Regions from separate parts of the Leisingera sp. F5 genome, predicted to be linked through region 1. Evidence: riboswitches for the same ligand, from Rfam matches in the RefSeq annotation. Region 1 holds a riboswitch; each other region holds the start of a gene.
The links. A riboswitch is a leader RNA that binds a small molecule or an ion and turns the genes downstream of it on or off. The one in region 1 is predicted to bind cobalamin.
Positions count from the first base shown of each region.

Region 2: another riboswitch for cobalamin. It lies ahead of A2I95_RS08200 (aromatic ring-hydroxylating dioxygenase subunit alpha); the one in region 1 lies ahead of A2I95_RS09700 (DUF1636 domain-containing protein).
Region 3: another riboswitch for cobalamin. It lies ahead of A2I95_RS22890 (aromatic ring-hydroxylating dioxygenase subunit alpha); the one in region 1 lies ahead of A2I95_RS09700 (DUF1636 domain-containing protein).

Region 1 is NZ_LUKH01000011.1:107,891-112,884, forward strand. Features, by position in the region: gene A2I95_RS09685 (DeoR/GlpR family DNA-binding transcription regulator) at 1-374, shown strand, start outside; gene glpD (glycerol-3-phosphate dehydrogenase) at 367-1,944, shown strand; gene cobO (cob(I)yrinic acid a,c-diamide adenosyltransferase) at 2,066-2,701, opposite strand; cobalamin riboswitch at 2,753-2,968, shown strand; gene A2I95_RS09700 (DUF1636 domain-containing protein) at 3,065-3,475, shown strand; partial or broken gene cobW (cobalamin biosynthesis protein CobW) at 3,502-4,512, shown strand; gene cobN (cobaltochelatase subunit CobN) at 4,704-4,994, shown strand, end outside.
Region 2 is NZ_LUKH01000009.1:159,829-164,822, forward strand. Features, by position in the region: gene A2I95_RS08190 (ABC transporter substrate-binding protein) at 1-750, shown strand, start outside; gene A2I95_RS08195 (hybrid-cluster NAD(P)-dependent oxidoreductase) at 803-1,888, opposite strand; gene A2I95_RS08200 (aromatic ring-hydroxylating dioxygenase subunit alpha) at 1,893-3,128, opposite strand; cobalamin riboswitch at 3,234-3,433, opposite strand; gene A2I95_RS08205 (Lrp/AsnC family transcriptional regulator) at 3,659-4,123, opposite strand; gene A2I95_RS08210 (aminotransferase class IV) at 4,250-4,994, shown strand, end outside.
Region 3 is NZ_LUKH01000062.1:38-5,031, forward strand. Features, by position in the region: partial or broken gene A2I95_RS22885 (FAD-binding oxidoreductase) at 1-317, opposite strand, end outside; gene A2I95_RS22890 (aromatic ring-hydroxylating dioxygenase subunit alpha) at 322-1,557, opposite strand; cobalamin riboswitch at 1,663-1,862, opposite strand; gene A2I95_RS22895 (DUF1523 family protein) at 2,094-2,738, opposite strand; gene A2I95_RS22900 (hypothetical protein) at 2,749-3,015, opposite strand; gene A2I95_RS22905 (DUF6638 family protein) at 3,018-4,379, opposite strand; gene A2I95_RS22910 (hypothetical protein) at 4,504-4,994, opposite strand, start outside.

The DNA.
Region 1 (4,994 bases):
TCCTGGCCGGCGGCACTGTGCGGCAAAGCGACGGTGCCATTGTCGGCGAGGACGCGGTGGAGTTCCTGTCCCGCTACAAGGTGGATTTCGCTGTCATCGGCGCCTCGGCGCTGGATGCGGACGGTGCGGTGATGGATCACGACGCCCGCGAGGTGTCCGTCGCCCGCGCAATCCTGAAAAACGCCCGCCAGCGCGTTCTGGTCTGCGACGGCAGCAAGTTCACCCGCTCTGCCCCGGTGCGGATCTGCGACGTGGCAGAGCTGGACGTGGTGATCACCGACCGCCCTGTCCCCCCTGAATTTGCCGAGGCGGCGCAGGCCGCTGGCACCCGGATCCTGACCGCAGGACAAAACGAAAGCAGCGAAAATGACTGACACGCCCGTAACGGACCTTTTCATCATCGGCGGCGGCATCAACGGCTGCGGCATCGCCCGCGACGCCGCCGGGCGCGGCCTCTCCGTCACCCTGGCCGAGATGAATGACCTCGCCTCCGCCACATCCTCCGCCTCGACCAAACTGTTTCACGGCGGTTTGCGCTACCTGGAATACTTTGAGTTCCGCCTCGTCCGTGAGGCGCTGATCGAGCGTGAAGTGCTGCTGAAAGCGATGCCGCATATCTCCTGGCCGATGCGGTTCGTGCTGCCATTTCACAAGGACATGCGGTTCGACAGCGAGACACCAACCTCCAAGCTGCTGACCACTTTCATACCCTGGATGAAGGGCCGCCGCCCGGCCTGGCTGATCCGCCTGGGCCTGTTCCTGTACGACTCCTTGGGAAAACGCGGCATCCTGCCCGGCACCGCCAAGCTGGACCTGGCCGCCGATCCGGCGGGTCGGCCGCTGAAGGACAAATTCAAAACCGCTTTTGAGTATTCCGACTGCTGGATCGAAGACGCCCGGCTGGTGGTGCTGAACGCGCGCGACGCACAGTCCCGCGGCGCAGAAATCCTGACCCGGACCGAGGTTCTCTCCGCCCAGCGCCATGCAGACCACTGGGTGATCCGCACCAAGAACCACACCACCGGCGCCGAACACGAGCACCGCGCCAGGATGCTGGTCAACGCAGGCGGGCCGTGGGTGGCCGATGTGCTGCACCAGAAGCTGGGCCAGAACAGCCGCGAAAACGTGCGTCTGGTGCGCGGCAGCCATATTGTGGTGCCGAAACTGTTCGATCACGGCCGCTGCTATTTCTTTCAAGGATCAGACGGGCGAATCATCTTTGCCATCCCCTATGAGCAGGATTTCACCCTGATCGGCACCACCGACGCCGACCATCCGGACCCGGACACAAAACCGCAGTGCACCGAGGCGGAGCAGGACTATCTTGTTGATTTCGCCTCGCAATACTTCGAGCAGCCGCTGAGCCGCGAAGATGTTGTCTGGACCTATTCCGGCGTCCGCCCGCTCTATGATGACGGCGCCAGTTCCGCCACCGCGGCCACTCGCGAATACGTGCTGACACTGGACCAGGCGCAGGCGCCGCTCTTGAATGTCTTTGGCGGCAAGATCACCACCTACCGCAAACTGGCGGAGGCTGCGCTGACCAAGATCGGCGAAGCCTTTCCGCAGTTGCCCCCCGACTGGACCGCAGGCGTGGCCTTGCCCGGCGGCGATTTCCCGGTGGAGGATGTGAAAAAACTGCAAGACAAACTGGCCGCGGACTACCCGTTCCTCACGCCCTATTGGGCGGGCCGGATGATCCGCGCCTATGGAACCGAGGCCTGGGAGGTGCTTGGAGATACCAAAACAGCCGGTGATCTGGGACAGGACTTTGGTGCGACAATCACGGCACAGGAGCTTGACTGGGCGATCGCCCGTGAATGGGTGCGGTCAGGCGACGACTACCTGTGGCGGCGCACCAAGCTGGGCCTGCGGCTGGATGAGGCTCAGCGCGCGGCGGTGGGTGCCTACATTCAAGGAAAAGCGGGACAGCTCGCGGCTTAGCTCTTAGAGACGCGCCCGAGCCTGGGTGGGTGCGAAAGTGCCCTCCCGTTTTGCCGGAGGCAAACCTTCGGTTTGACGGGAGGGTCGAGCGCAGCCCGGCCGGTCGGCCGGGCCAAACATCTCAGAATTCCACGCCCTTCTGCGCCTTCACCCCGGCGCGGAACGGGTGCTTGATCTGGCCCATTTCGGTCACCAGGTCAGCGATCTCGATCAGCTCTTCCTTGGCGTTACGGCCGGTCAGAACCACATGGGTCATCGGCGGCTTCTGCTCCACCAGGAACTCCAGCACCTCTTCCAGGTCCAGATATTCATAGCGCAGCGCGATGTTGATCTCATCGAGCAGCACCATGGTGTTGCGCTCATCCAGGATCATCTCCTTGGCCTTCTCCCAGCCTTTTTGCGCGGCGGCGATATCGCGGGCTTTGTCCTGGGTCTCCCAGGTAAAGCCTTCGCCCATCGCGTAGAACTGGCACAGACCGCTGAAATTTTCTTCGATCAGCGTGCGCTCGCCGGTCTGCCAGGCGCCCTTGATGAACTGCACCACCGCCGACGGCATCCCATGCGCAATGCAGCGCATGATCATCCCGAACCCTGACGAGGATTTACCCTTGCCCGGCCCGGTGTGGACGATGATCAGGCCCTTCTCGCCCTCCTTGGTCTTCATCATCCGGTCGCGCGCGGCCTTCTTCTTGGCCATCTTGGACGCGTGACGGGCGGCTTCTTCCTCTGAGATGCCGGTTTCAGACTTTTCACTCATGGGGGGCTCTCCAGCTGTTTGACCCATGTCTTGACAAAGAAGGGCACGATAGCGCAAGGGGGTTCAGCTGGTTCCTGTGAAAACAGGCGAAGAGGGAATGTGAAGGCCTCCATATCCGATGGGAGCTCAAGCACAGCCGCCCCCGCGACCGTGACCGGATGAGGCCGCCATGCCACTGGGACAATCCCCGGGAAGGCAGGATGGCCGGCAAGGCGCGCGCCTTGGCATCCGCAAGCCGGGAGACCTGCCAGCGTGAGAGAGTTCAACGGGCAGACGGGGTGTTCTGCGACCGGTTGAGGGGCAGGCACAGAAATGCCCCTTTTTCGGCCATCCCGCATGCCTGCCGCGACAGGAGACGCGCTGATGGCTGACGATCAGGCGGGCACCCCCGCCAGCACCCCGGAACCGGTCACGCTGACCGTGTGCCTCACCTGCCGCCGCGACGGCGCCGACCCGGAGGCCGCCCGCCCCGGCGCCATCCTGCACGCCGCGCTGGAAGAGGCCGGGATGCCCGAGGGCGTCCGTCTGCGCGGTGTCGAATGCCTGTCGTCGTGCAAGCGCGGCTGCGCCGTTGCCCTGATCGGCGGCGCGGAACGCTGGACCTATGTTTATGGCGACCTCGACCCGGACCAGCATGTCCCCGAAATCCTGGAAGGCGCTGCGGCTTACGCCGGCACCGCCGATGGCGTTGTGCCCTGGCGCCAGCGTCCGCAGACCTTCCGCAAGCAATCCGTTGCCCGCATCCCGCCGGCCAAGTTCTTCTCCGAGGAGTAATCATGAGCGATCTCAACAAGATCCCCGTCACCGTTATCACCGGCTTTCTGGGCGCTGGCAAAACCACGCTGATCCGCCACCTGATGCAGAACCCGCAGGGCAAGCGTCTGGCCGTGGTGGTGAACGAATTCGGCACCGCCGGTGTGGACGGCGACATCCTGAAATCCTGCGCCGATGACAATTGCCCGGCCGAGAACATCATGGAGCTGGCCAACGGCTGCATCTGCTGCACCGTGGCGGATGACTTCATCCCCACCATCGAACAGCTGATGGCCCTGCCCGAAAAACCCGACCATATCGTGATTGAGACCTCCGGCCTGGCCCTGCCCAAGCCGCTGCTGAAGGCGTTTGACTGGCCCGCAATCCGCTCCCGCATCACCGTCGACGGGGTGATTGCCCTGGCGGACGCCGAAGCCGTGGCCAAAGGCCAGTTCGCCCCCGATCTGGACGCCGTGCAGGCCCAACGCGAGGCGGACGACAGCATCGACCATGAAACGCCCCTGTCCGAAGTGTTCGAAGACCAGATCTCCTGCGCTGACATCGTTCTGCTGTCCAAGGCCGATCTGGCCGGCGACGAAGGCGTCGAAAAAGCCCGCGCGGTGATCGAGGCCGAAGCGCCCCGCAAGCTGCCGATCCTGCCGATGAGCGAAGGCGTCATCGACCCGCGCATCATCCTGGGCCTGGGCGCCGCTGCCGAAGACGATCTGGACGCCCGCCCCAGCCACCACGACGGCCACCACGACCACGAGCATGACGATTTTGAAAGCATCGTTGTCGAAATGGGCGAAGTAACCGACCCCGAAGCGCTGCAGAATGCCATCGTGAAACTCGCCCGCGAGCGCAACATCCTGCGCGTCAAGGGCTATGTCGCGGTGGAAGGAAAACCGATGCGGATGCTGGTTCAGGCCGTGGGCGAGCGTCTGCGCGCCCAGTACGACCAACCCTGGGGGACGCAGCCGCGCAAGACCGCCCTGGTGGTCATCGCCGAGCATGACGACATCGACGAACAGGCCATCCGCGCCGAACTGGGGGCGTAAGCAAGTGAAAACGAAGCGTCAGAATTTGAACGGTCCAGCCCGGCGGCACGCCGGGCAGCGCCCGTCCCGCCCCCGTCAAACCAAAGGTTTGCCTTCGGCAAAACGGGGCGGGCGCTTCGCTTCCTGCCCCGCCGTGCCGGGCGCTGCCCTCTCCGCTATCAAACGACCTTCCAGGCAGGGAGCCTGAGCCCATGCACGTCGTCTTCCGCGAAAGCCACGGCCTTGACGAGACCGATACCCCGCAGGACCTGGGACAAACCCCTGCGGACCTTGTGGTGCTGTCCTTCTCCGACAGCGACCTCGGTGCCTTTGCGGCAGGCTGGCACCGGGCGGAGGGCAAGCTGCCCAGCCTCCGGGTCGCCAATCTGGTGGCGCTCAAGCACCCGCTCTCGGTCGACGTTTACGCGGAACAGACACTGGAGGGTGCCAAGGGCGTCCTCGTCCGCCTCATAGGCGGCGAAAGCTACTGGTCCTACGGCCTT
Region 2 (4,994 bases), on a different contig from region 1:
GGCTGGAACGTGAGCGAGTCGGTTTCTGCCAATACCCTGGTGCTGCGCACCAACCGCGACGCCGAGGTCGATGGCGCGCAGCCCTATGCCGACGCCCGCGTCCGCCGCGCTCTGGCGCTGGCCTGCGATAACGCGGTGCTGCTGGAGCTGGGCTATGACGGCCGCGGCACCCTTGCGGAAAACCACCACGTCTGCCCGATCCACCCGGAATACGCCGACATTGGCGCTCCGGTGCGCGACGCCGACGCCGCGCGCCAGCTGATGGAAGAAGCCGGGATGCTCGATTTCGAGCATGAGCTGTACTCCATCGATGACGACTGGCGGCGCAATACCACCGATGCGCTGGCAGCACAGATGCGCGACGCAGGCCTCAAGGTCAAACGCACGGTGCTGCCCGGCAACACCTTCTGGAACGACTGGGACAAATATCCCTTCAGCTCCACCGACTGGGGCCACCGCCCGCTGGGGGTGCAGGTGCTGACACTGGCCTATAAAACCGGGGTGGCCTGGAATGAAACCGGCCTCGCCAGCGCCGAGTTCGACAGCATGCTGGAGGCCGCCTCAGCCATTGCCGATGCCGATACCCGCCGGGGGCATATGGAGAAGATTGAGCAGTTCATGCGCGAGGACGGCACCGTGATCCAGCCCTACTGGCGCTCGCTTTACCGTCACGCCCGTCCCGGTATCATCGGTGCCGAAAGCCATCCGATCAACGAAATCCACGTGCACAAGCTGGCACTGGAAGCCTGATCAGGCCTCGAATAGAAGGGCGCGCGCCAGACCCGGCGCGCGCCCGTTTTCATCAGATATCGACCTCTACCCGGCCAATCGGGTTGGAACAGCAGGCCAGGATATAGCCCGCCTCCACGTCTTCTTCCGAGATGCCGCCGTTGTGGACCATATGCACGTCGCCCGCGGTTTTCTTGACCTTGCAGGTGCCGCAGATGCCAAAGGTGCAGCCCGACGGGATATTCAGCCCCGACGCCTTGGCCACCGCCAGCACGGTGTCGGTCTCGGTGCAGGCCGCCATCACACCGGAGGCCGCAAAGCTGATCTCGGCGGCAGCGGTCTCTTCCGGCACCACATCGTCGATCTCGGGCGCATCTGCCGCAGTCTCAACCGGCGCGCCAAAGCTCTCCTGGTTGTAGTTCTCCATGTCGAAGCCCAGGCCGTTGAGCATGTCGCGCACCGCCTGCATGAAGGGTTCCGGCCCGCAGCAGTAGACCTCGCGCTCCAGATAATCCTGCGCAATCAGGCCCAGCATGATCTGATTGAGCTGGCCGCGGTAGCCGGTCCAGACCTGATAGGGGTCGTCCTCCTCCACCACCAGGTTCAGCTTCAGCCCCGGCAGCCGCGACGCCATGCTTTCCAGCTGCTGGCGCGCGATAATCTCGCTGGGGCGCTTGGCGCAGTTGATAAAGCAGATGTCGGGCGACTGGCCGCGGTCAAACAGATACTGCGTCATCGACAGGCTGGGCGTGATGCCGGAACCTGCAGAGATGAACAGGAACTTGCCGTTCGGGCGCTTGGGCAGGGTGAATACACCCGCCGGTCCCGACGCTCGGATATGCCTCCCCGGCCTCAGGTGGTCCAGCATCCAGCGGGTGCCGATGCTGTCGCCCTGCGCCTTGACCGTCACCGAGATCGACAGCGGGCGCGAGGGCGAAGAGCTGATGGTGTAGGTCCGCCAGACGGTTTCACCAGGCACCGGCAGCTCCAGCGTCAGAAACTGGCCGGGCTGGTACTTGAACCACGCACCGGACGGCGCGCGGAAGCTGAAAGTGGCGGTGTTTGGCGCTTCCGGCACAACCGAGACGCATTCCAGCATCTCGTCGTCCTTCCACGCCAAGGTTTCGTCCAGCGTCTCGAAATTAGCCTGCAGTCCCATGTGCTTACTCCGCCGCGATCAGGTGACGGCCGGTCAGCGCGCGGGTCAGGTGCTCGGCATACCAGTTGGAGAACTGAATGACGCCGCTTTCCTGCACTTCCGAATACGGACCGGGTTCATAGGCGGGGGAGTTGATGCCCTGCTGGTTGTCCTCGACCACGATGCGGTCCTCGTCATTGGTCGCCATCCAGACCTCGGTCAGGCGCTTGATGTCATAATCCTGGCCCTCAACCGCGTCTTTGTGCACCAGCCATTTGGTGGTGACTTCGGTCTCGGTCGGGCTGATCGGAGTGACCCGGAACACAAGAGAATGATCCGGCAGGAAGTGGTTCCAAGTTGTCGGATAGTGGAACTTCAGCAGCGTGCCGGCATCGGCAAAGGGCACCCGGCCCAGCGGCTTGGCCACCGCGGCCTTGCCATCCATGGTATAGCTTTCCGCGCCCTCATTCAGCGGCATCCGCGCCAGCCGGTGCTGACCGCGCGCATCCATGCGGAACTGTGCCGGGCAGCCTGCCGCTTCGATCCGGTCAAAGTGCTTTTGCAGATGCGGCGGGGTCTCGCCGCCCTCAACGCCAGTGACAGACGGATCTTCCGGGAAGCTCCGGCACAGCGCCGGGTGGTTGCCGCCGCAGTGATAGCATTCGCGGTTGTTTTCCCAGACCAGCTTCCAGTTGCCGTTCTCGATGATCGAGCTTTCATAGGCGACCTTGGCATTGCCCAGGTCATGCGGCTCCAGATAGGGGCGGGCGACGTCGGCAAAGGCGTCAAAATCCGGTGCCTCATCCGCCAGGCAGATATAGATCAGACCGGCCAGATCACGGCAATGCACCGGCTTCAGCCCGTGTTTGGAGGCATCGAAATCCGGCCCCATGTCCCGCGCCCACAACAGCGAGCCGTCCAGCTCATAGGTCCACTGGTGGTACGGGCAGACCAGCTTGGGAGAGCTGCCCTTTTTCGCCTTGCACACAACCGAACCGCGGTGGCGGCAGGCGTTGTGGAAAGCACGCACTTCGCCATCAGTGCCGCGCACGATGATGACGTTATACGACCCCACCTGATGGGTCACATAATTGCCCGGTTTCGGAACTTCGCAAGCGGGAATGGCAAACAGCCACTCGCGGTAGAAAATCTGCCGCATGTCCAGATCCAGCACCCCCGGATCGGTATAGAACGCCTGTTCCATGGAATAGTTTTTCTGCCGGGCCACCAGTTTGGCCAGAATCTCGCTGTCCTGAAGCATTTGCTTCTCTCCTTTGCCGCATCCCCGCGACGGGTTGGCTGGGTGCAGGCATGGGGAGAGAGATTGCAGGCCGCACGCCCGCAACCGCCCTGCCGCCGCCCGCGGTTGACGTTGTCTTGGCAAGGCTGGTTTCCGGACTGTCCCGGGGCCATTCGGCGGCGGGGCCTGGCACCTTCCCGAAGCGCTTGCTTCAGTGGTCATTGCCATGCCTTGCCCGGGGTCACCGTTGCGGGGGCAGTGCCGGAATTTCACCAGCTTCCCAATTCTCCGCCCCGAAAGGCGGCACCTTGCTACCCGCGGTATTGCCCGATTTCCAACAAAGGGACGGAGACAAATCCGACCCGCGAAAACCGGAAAAAGACATGCATGTTTCTTGCGCCCAAGGGGCAGAACACGCCCGGAATCTCAAACCGGCACCTGTCAGTCTGTTTGCGGCAAGACGCTGAAGTCGCAAGCAGACCCACGCGACTCGCGCAACCGAATCGATTCGCCCTCCACTGCGCAGCCGCCGCATGCCCTTTGCCGGCACGTCAAAGCGGCACCTGCAGCCCCGCTTTGACCCGGTTCACAACCACATTGGAGTGAAACCGCCTGATGTTGGGATTGTCCGTGAACACCTGGCGGCTGAAATCCTCATATGCCGCCATATCCGTGGCCGTCACAATCAGAATGAAATCCGTGTGCCCAGTCACATAATAGCATTGCTGAACGTCTTCGAGCGCCAGCATGGACCGGCGGAACTCATCCAGAAGGTCGGTGCGTTCCCGCTCCAGCTCAACCTCGACAATAAAGGTCATCGGGCGGCCCACCGCTTTGGCCGACAGAACGGAAATATCCGCCTCGATGACGCCTTCCTCCCGGAACCGCTTCAGCCGCCGCTGAACGGAAGAGCGCGAGATCCCGGCAAGGCTCCCCAATTCATCAGCCGTCAGCCGGTTGTCCCGCTGAAGAATCGCCAGAAGCCGTTTGTCCGCATCATCAAGAATACTTGGCATACTGCTCACTCAACATCTAAGTTTCGATCACTTTACCCGAAGTCTGATAAGCTTTCAGGAATTTTGCCCGCAAACCTGCACTACTCTTGGCACCACAAACATACCTTGCCCGCCAAAGGACCTATCATGCGCAAATTGCCCGAACTGTCCCACAGACACGCCGACCACCGCAGCTACCCGCCCGGGGTTGCCTATATGGACGGGCAATACTTGCCGATGCACGAGGCAAAGCTATCGGTGCTCGACTATGGCTTCCTGCATTCAGACGCGACCTATGATGTTGCGCACGTCTGGGAGGGTGCCTTTTTCCGGCTGGAAGACCACCTGAACCGCTTCTTCCGCGGCATGGATGCGTTGCATATGTCGGTGCCCTACGGCAAGGCGCAAGTGACCGAAATCCTGCACAATTGCGTGGCCCTGTCCGGGCTCAGGCAGGCTTATGTGGAATTCATCTGCACGCGGGGGACCTCGCCGGACTTCAGCCGGGACCCAAGGCAGGCCGAGAACCGCTTCATTGCCTTTGCCATCCCCTTCGGCTCTGTCGCCAGCGAAGAACAGATGCAGCACGGCCTGCACATGGCGGTGACGGATGTGCAGCGCATCCCGCCAGGCTCGGTTGATCCCACGGTCAAGAACTACCACTGGCTGGACATGGTAAAGGGGCTTTACGCAGCCTACGGCCGGGGCGCCGACACTGCCCTGCTGGTTGATGGCAACGGCAATATATCGGAAGGCCCCGGTTTCAATGTTTTCGCCATCAAGGACGGCGCGGCCGCAACTCCGGACACCAGCGTCCTGCTGGGGGTCACCCGCCAGACGGTCTTTGACATTTGCGCACAGATGGGGGTCCCGTGTTCTGCCCGGAACCTTG
Region 3 (4,994 bases), on a different contig from region 1:
CTCCCCGGCCTCAGGTGGTCCAGCATCCAGCGGGTGCCGATGCTGTCTCCTTGTGCCTTCACTGTCACCGAGATCGACAAAGGCCGCGACGGCGAGGAACTGATGGTATAGGTCCGCCAAACGGTCCCTTCCGGCACTGGCAGCTCCAGCGTCAGGAACTGGCCCGGCTGGTATTTGAACCACGCGCCCGACGGCGCGCGGAAGCTGAAAGTGGCGGTGTTTGGCGCTTCCGGCACAACCGAGACGCATTCCAGCATCTCGTCGTCCTTCCACGCCAGGGTTTCGTCCAGCGTCTCGAAATTAGCCTGCAGTCCCATGTGCTTACTCCGCCGCGATCAGGTGACGGCCGGTCAGCGCGCGGGTCAGGTGCTCGGCATACCAGTTGGAGAACTGGATGACGCCGCTTTCCTGCACCTCGGAATAGGGGCCGGGTTCATAGGCGGGGGAGTTGATGCCCTGCTGGTTGTCCTCGACCACGATGCGATCCTCGTCATTGGTCGCCATCCAGACCTCGGTCAGGCGTGTGATGTCATAGTCCTGACCCTCGACCGCATCCTTGTGCACCAGCCATTTGGTGGTGACTTCAGTCTCGGTCGGGCTGATCGGAGTGACCCGGAACACCAGCGAATGATCCGGCAGGAAGTGGTTCCAAGTGGTCGGATAGTGGAACTTCAAGAGCGTGCCGGCATCGGCAAAGGGCACCCGGCCCAGCGGTTTGGCGACTGCCGCCTTGCCATCCATGGTATAGCTTTCCGCGCCCTCGTTCAGCGGCATCCGTGCCAGCCGGTGCTGGCCGCGCGCGCCCATGCGGAACTGCGACGGAACCCCTGCGGCCTCAATGCGGTCGAAATGCTTTTGCAGATGCGGCGGGGTCTCACCGCCCTCAACACCAGTGACCGACGGATCTTCCGGGAAAGTCCGGCACAGCGACGGGTGGTTGCCTCCGCAGTGATAGCACTCACGGTTATTTTCCCAGACCAGCTTCCAGTTGCCATTCTCGATGATCGAGCTTTCAAAGGCCACCTTGGCATTGCCCAGATCATGCGGCGCCAGATAGGGACGGGCGACGTCGGCGAAAGCATCGAAATCCGGTGCTTCATCGGCCAGGCAGATATAGATCAGACCGGCCAGATCACGGCAGTGCACCGGCTTCAGCCCGTGTTTGGAGGCATCGAAATCCGGCCCCATGTCCCGCGCCCACAGCAGTTTGCCGTCCAGCTCGTAGGTCCACTGGTGGTAGGGGCAGACCAGTTTGGGCGAGTTGCCCTTCTTGGCCTTGCACACAACCGAGCCGCGGTGGCGGCAGGCGTTGTGGAAGGCGCGCACTTCGCCGTCGGTGCCGCGCACGATGATGACGTTATAGGCGCCGATCTGATGGGTGACATAGTTGCCCGGCTTCGGCACTTCGCAGGCGGGAATGGCAAACAGCCACTCGCGGTAGAAGATCTGCCGCATGTCCAGATCCAGCACACCCGGGTCGGTGTAGAACGCCTGTTCCATGGAATAGTTCTTCTGCCGGGCCACCAGTTTGGCCAGAATTTCGCTGTCCTGAAGCATCTGCTTCTCTCCTTTGCCGCAACCCCGCGGCGTGTTGGCTGGGTGCAGGCATGAGGAGAGAGATTGCAGGCCGCACGCCCGCAACCGCCCTGCCGCCGCCCGCGGTTGACGTTATCTTGGCAAGGCTGGTTTCCGGACTGTCCCGGGGCCTTAAGATGGCGGGGCATGGCACCTTCCCGAAGGCATTCCTTCAGTGGTCTTTACCAAGCCTAACCCGGGGTCACCGTTGCGGGGGCAGTGCCGGAATTTCACCAGCTTCCCAATTCTCCGCCCCAAAGGACGGCACCTTGCTAACCGCCAAATTGCCCTAAAAACTGCCGTCCTTCGGAAACAAAACCGACCCGGCGAAACCGGAATAAGACATGCAGGTTTTCTTCTGCCGCCACAGCCTCATGCGGCAGATTCTCATACCGGCATTCGCCAGCCTGTTTGCGGCAACCGCTTATCTTTCACACAGTTACCTGCGATTCGCCCGGCAACCCGATTCGGCCTCGTCGCCGCGATATGAAAAAGGCCGCCAAACCGGCGGCCCCTTGTCACTTGGATTTCCAGCTGTCCAGCCAGCGCCGGACGCGGCCCTTACGCTCGGCAATCGCATCGCCCGCGGCATACAGGCTGTCCTCGACATTCTCGACCATCGGGTCGATCCGGGACCGGCGGAACCGGCGCCAGCGCACATAGATAGCCCACATCACCGCCGCCAGCAGCACCAGGAAAATGATCGAGAACCAGTTCGTGGGCTTGTCCTCCGGCCCCGCAACCGGATTGATCGTCACTGCATTGGGGAAGACCGACAGGAATTCATTGCGCCAGCCGTAGTGCATGATGGCCACCCATTCCGGGCTGGCCTTGGTCGAGATGCTGTCATTCGCATCGGTGTACAGATTGGCGGTGTCGAACTTGAAATAGGGCGGCCAATTCCAGCCGGTATCCTCGTTGCGGTAAACCATGTTGCGCCCATTGGGGCGCACCGCCTGGATGAACTGCACATCGCGGTTGATCAGCTCCGCCGACTGGTCGTCCGGCTGCGACCAGAAGATCCGGGTCCAGTCGTTCAGCTCCTGCCGTTCTTCATAGGTGTTGACGATGCGCACCACGTCGTACTGCGGCAGCGTGTAATGCAGGAAGGCGCCGAACAGCACCCAGATGGTGATCAGGATAGCCCATTTGATGAAACGCATGCGTTACACCTCACATGAAGTTAATGACGTAGACCAGAAGCGCGATTGCCCCCAGCGGAATGATATAGACCAGCAGGATCAGCTTGCGCCGGAACGACCGGTCATACTGCCGCAGCCCCCGTTGGATGAAGGTGCTGCGGTCGCCGGTCAACCCCTTCTGTTTCCAGCGCCGTTTCAGTTTGGCCCGGCGCACCTCGCGCGAATAAAGCGAGACCGCACCATAGGTCACAGTCAGCACCACCAGAAGGATCAGGATCAGGCGGATGAAGCCGAACATCTCTAGCGCCCCCGCACCCGGTTCACGGCGCCCCAAGGACCAACCCGCTCGACCATTCCCTTGCGCTGGACCCGCGGCAGCGCGGGCGAGCGCCCCTCCATATCCGGCTCATGCCCGAACAGCGCGGCGCGCGCGCCGGCCTTGTCCACCGCATACTCCCGCGCCAGGAACTCAGCCGCATAGGCCTTTTTCGTCTCCGGCCAGCCCCGGTACTGGCGGTAGAATTCTTCTTTGTGGCAGATGAACATCTGGCGGAAGTCATGCGGGCACAGCTCCGCCAGCAGCATATTCACCAAGTCCCGCTGGGCAGTGTCCGACGCCCGCAAGGAATAGAAATAGGCCGGATGGTCCGAGCGGATCTTCGGCCATTTGCCGCCCCCCTCGGCCCAGCGCACAAGTGCTGCCAGCCCCTCGAACTCCTCCGGCAGCTCTTCGGCATGGCGCGCCGCCAGCCGCCGCAAATCGGACCGCGACAGCCCCGACAAGTCCCGCCCCTTCCCGGTCAGAACCGAGACCGCCAGGAACCCCATCTTCTGCCGCAGGATCGCGGCACCATCGACGCCGCGCGCGCGGATCACCGGCTCGGCCAGCCCGTTCAGATCCAGAAACTTGGCAATCGCATTGCGCTCGCTCAGATCAAACACATGGGTAAGCGGCACGTCCTCCGGCTTTGCCCCGCTGGCAATCACCGCCGGATGCTCTTGCCCCGGAAACACATAGAGGCCCCCGAAATGCGCGGTCCAGAAGTTCGACTGCGCGAACACCTCATGCTCCAGATGCACCGGGTTGCGGGTCACATCGCCGGTCTTCTCGGCGGTCGAGATCATCTCACCGATCAGCGCATCATCAAACCAGGCGTCCTCACCGGTCTTGAACCGTTCCACCAGTTCAGCCAGACGGTCCGCATGGCGCAGGGTGCCGCGGGTGGTATCCGCCTCGATCCGCACCTGCTGAATGTCGAACAGCTTAGCTGGGGTGGAGACCTCAAACACCGAATTCACCAGCTCGCCCGCCACCGCATCGGTTGCCGTCAGCGCAAACAGCTGGCGCTCATTGACCTCGATAAACCGGCGCAGAATGTCCCGGCTGGTAGAGAATTTCACATGCAACAGCGGGCAGCGCTTCTGCTCGGTGCTGAGCAGAATGAACTGCCGGTTGACACCCGCATGGTTCAGATAGTGATCATCCCCCAGCTCATCCCCGATTTCGGGCGAGAAGCCCGAAATATCAACGTGGAAATCCGTCAGCGCCGTGGTCTTGCCGGTCAGATGCTTAAGCGCGCGATTGTACCGCTCCACCAGCGCGGGCGAGGCGACGTGGAAGAGATTGCCGAACATCAGGCCATGCTGGATGAGGCGTTTCATGTTGTCCTCCTATCCGTATCACACAAGCGATGCGCCCGGCCCGAGGGTGGGTGCGGAACGCGCCCGCCCTGGGGGGCGGGTCGGGCGCGTCGCGGCTTCGCCGCGAAGTATAACGTCAACCGCATCAAATCTTCGTCCTCAGCAAAGCTTTCATCGGAACAAATGCAGCATCAATACGATTGCGAAATGCGTCATCGTCATTGAAAGAGTCGTTCAGCTTGCCCTCAAGCTCGAGGCGCTCTCCTGCGTCTTTGTCAAACTCTTTGTTCCACTGTTCGTCTGAAATTTGTCCAGACCTTTGCATGTCACATAACGCACCATGCCTTTTTTCTAGCACCCCATACCTAGTCACATCGTTCGTAAACTCTCGTTCTATCTTTTTCACAGGTTCAAAAGCGTTGGCTATGTCAGATGGCCATCTAAGTTCAGCCTCTGCAAGAAGTGCGTTGACGTCATTCAGTACCTCTCGTGAACGCCGCCACCGATAAAGGCGGACCTTTCGATCAATTTGATCGGGCACTTTTTTCTCTTCAAAGAAATCAAGATCTGTGGATGTCAGAAACGGCAACCGGATAGCATGTAGAGATTGCCGGTAGCGATACATCTCCGCTGCCA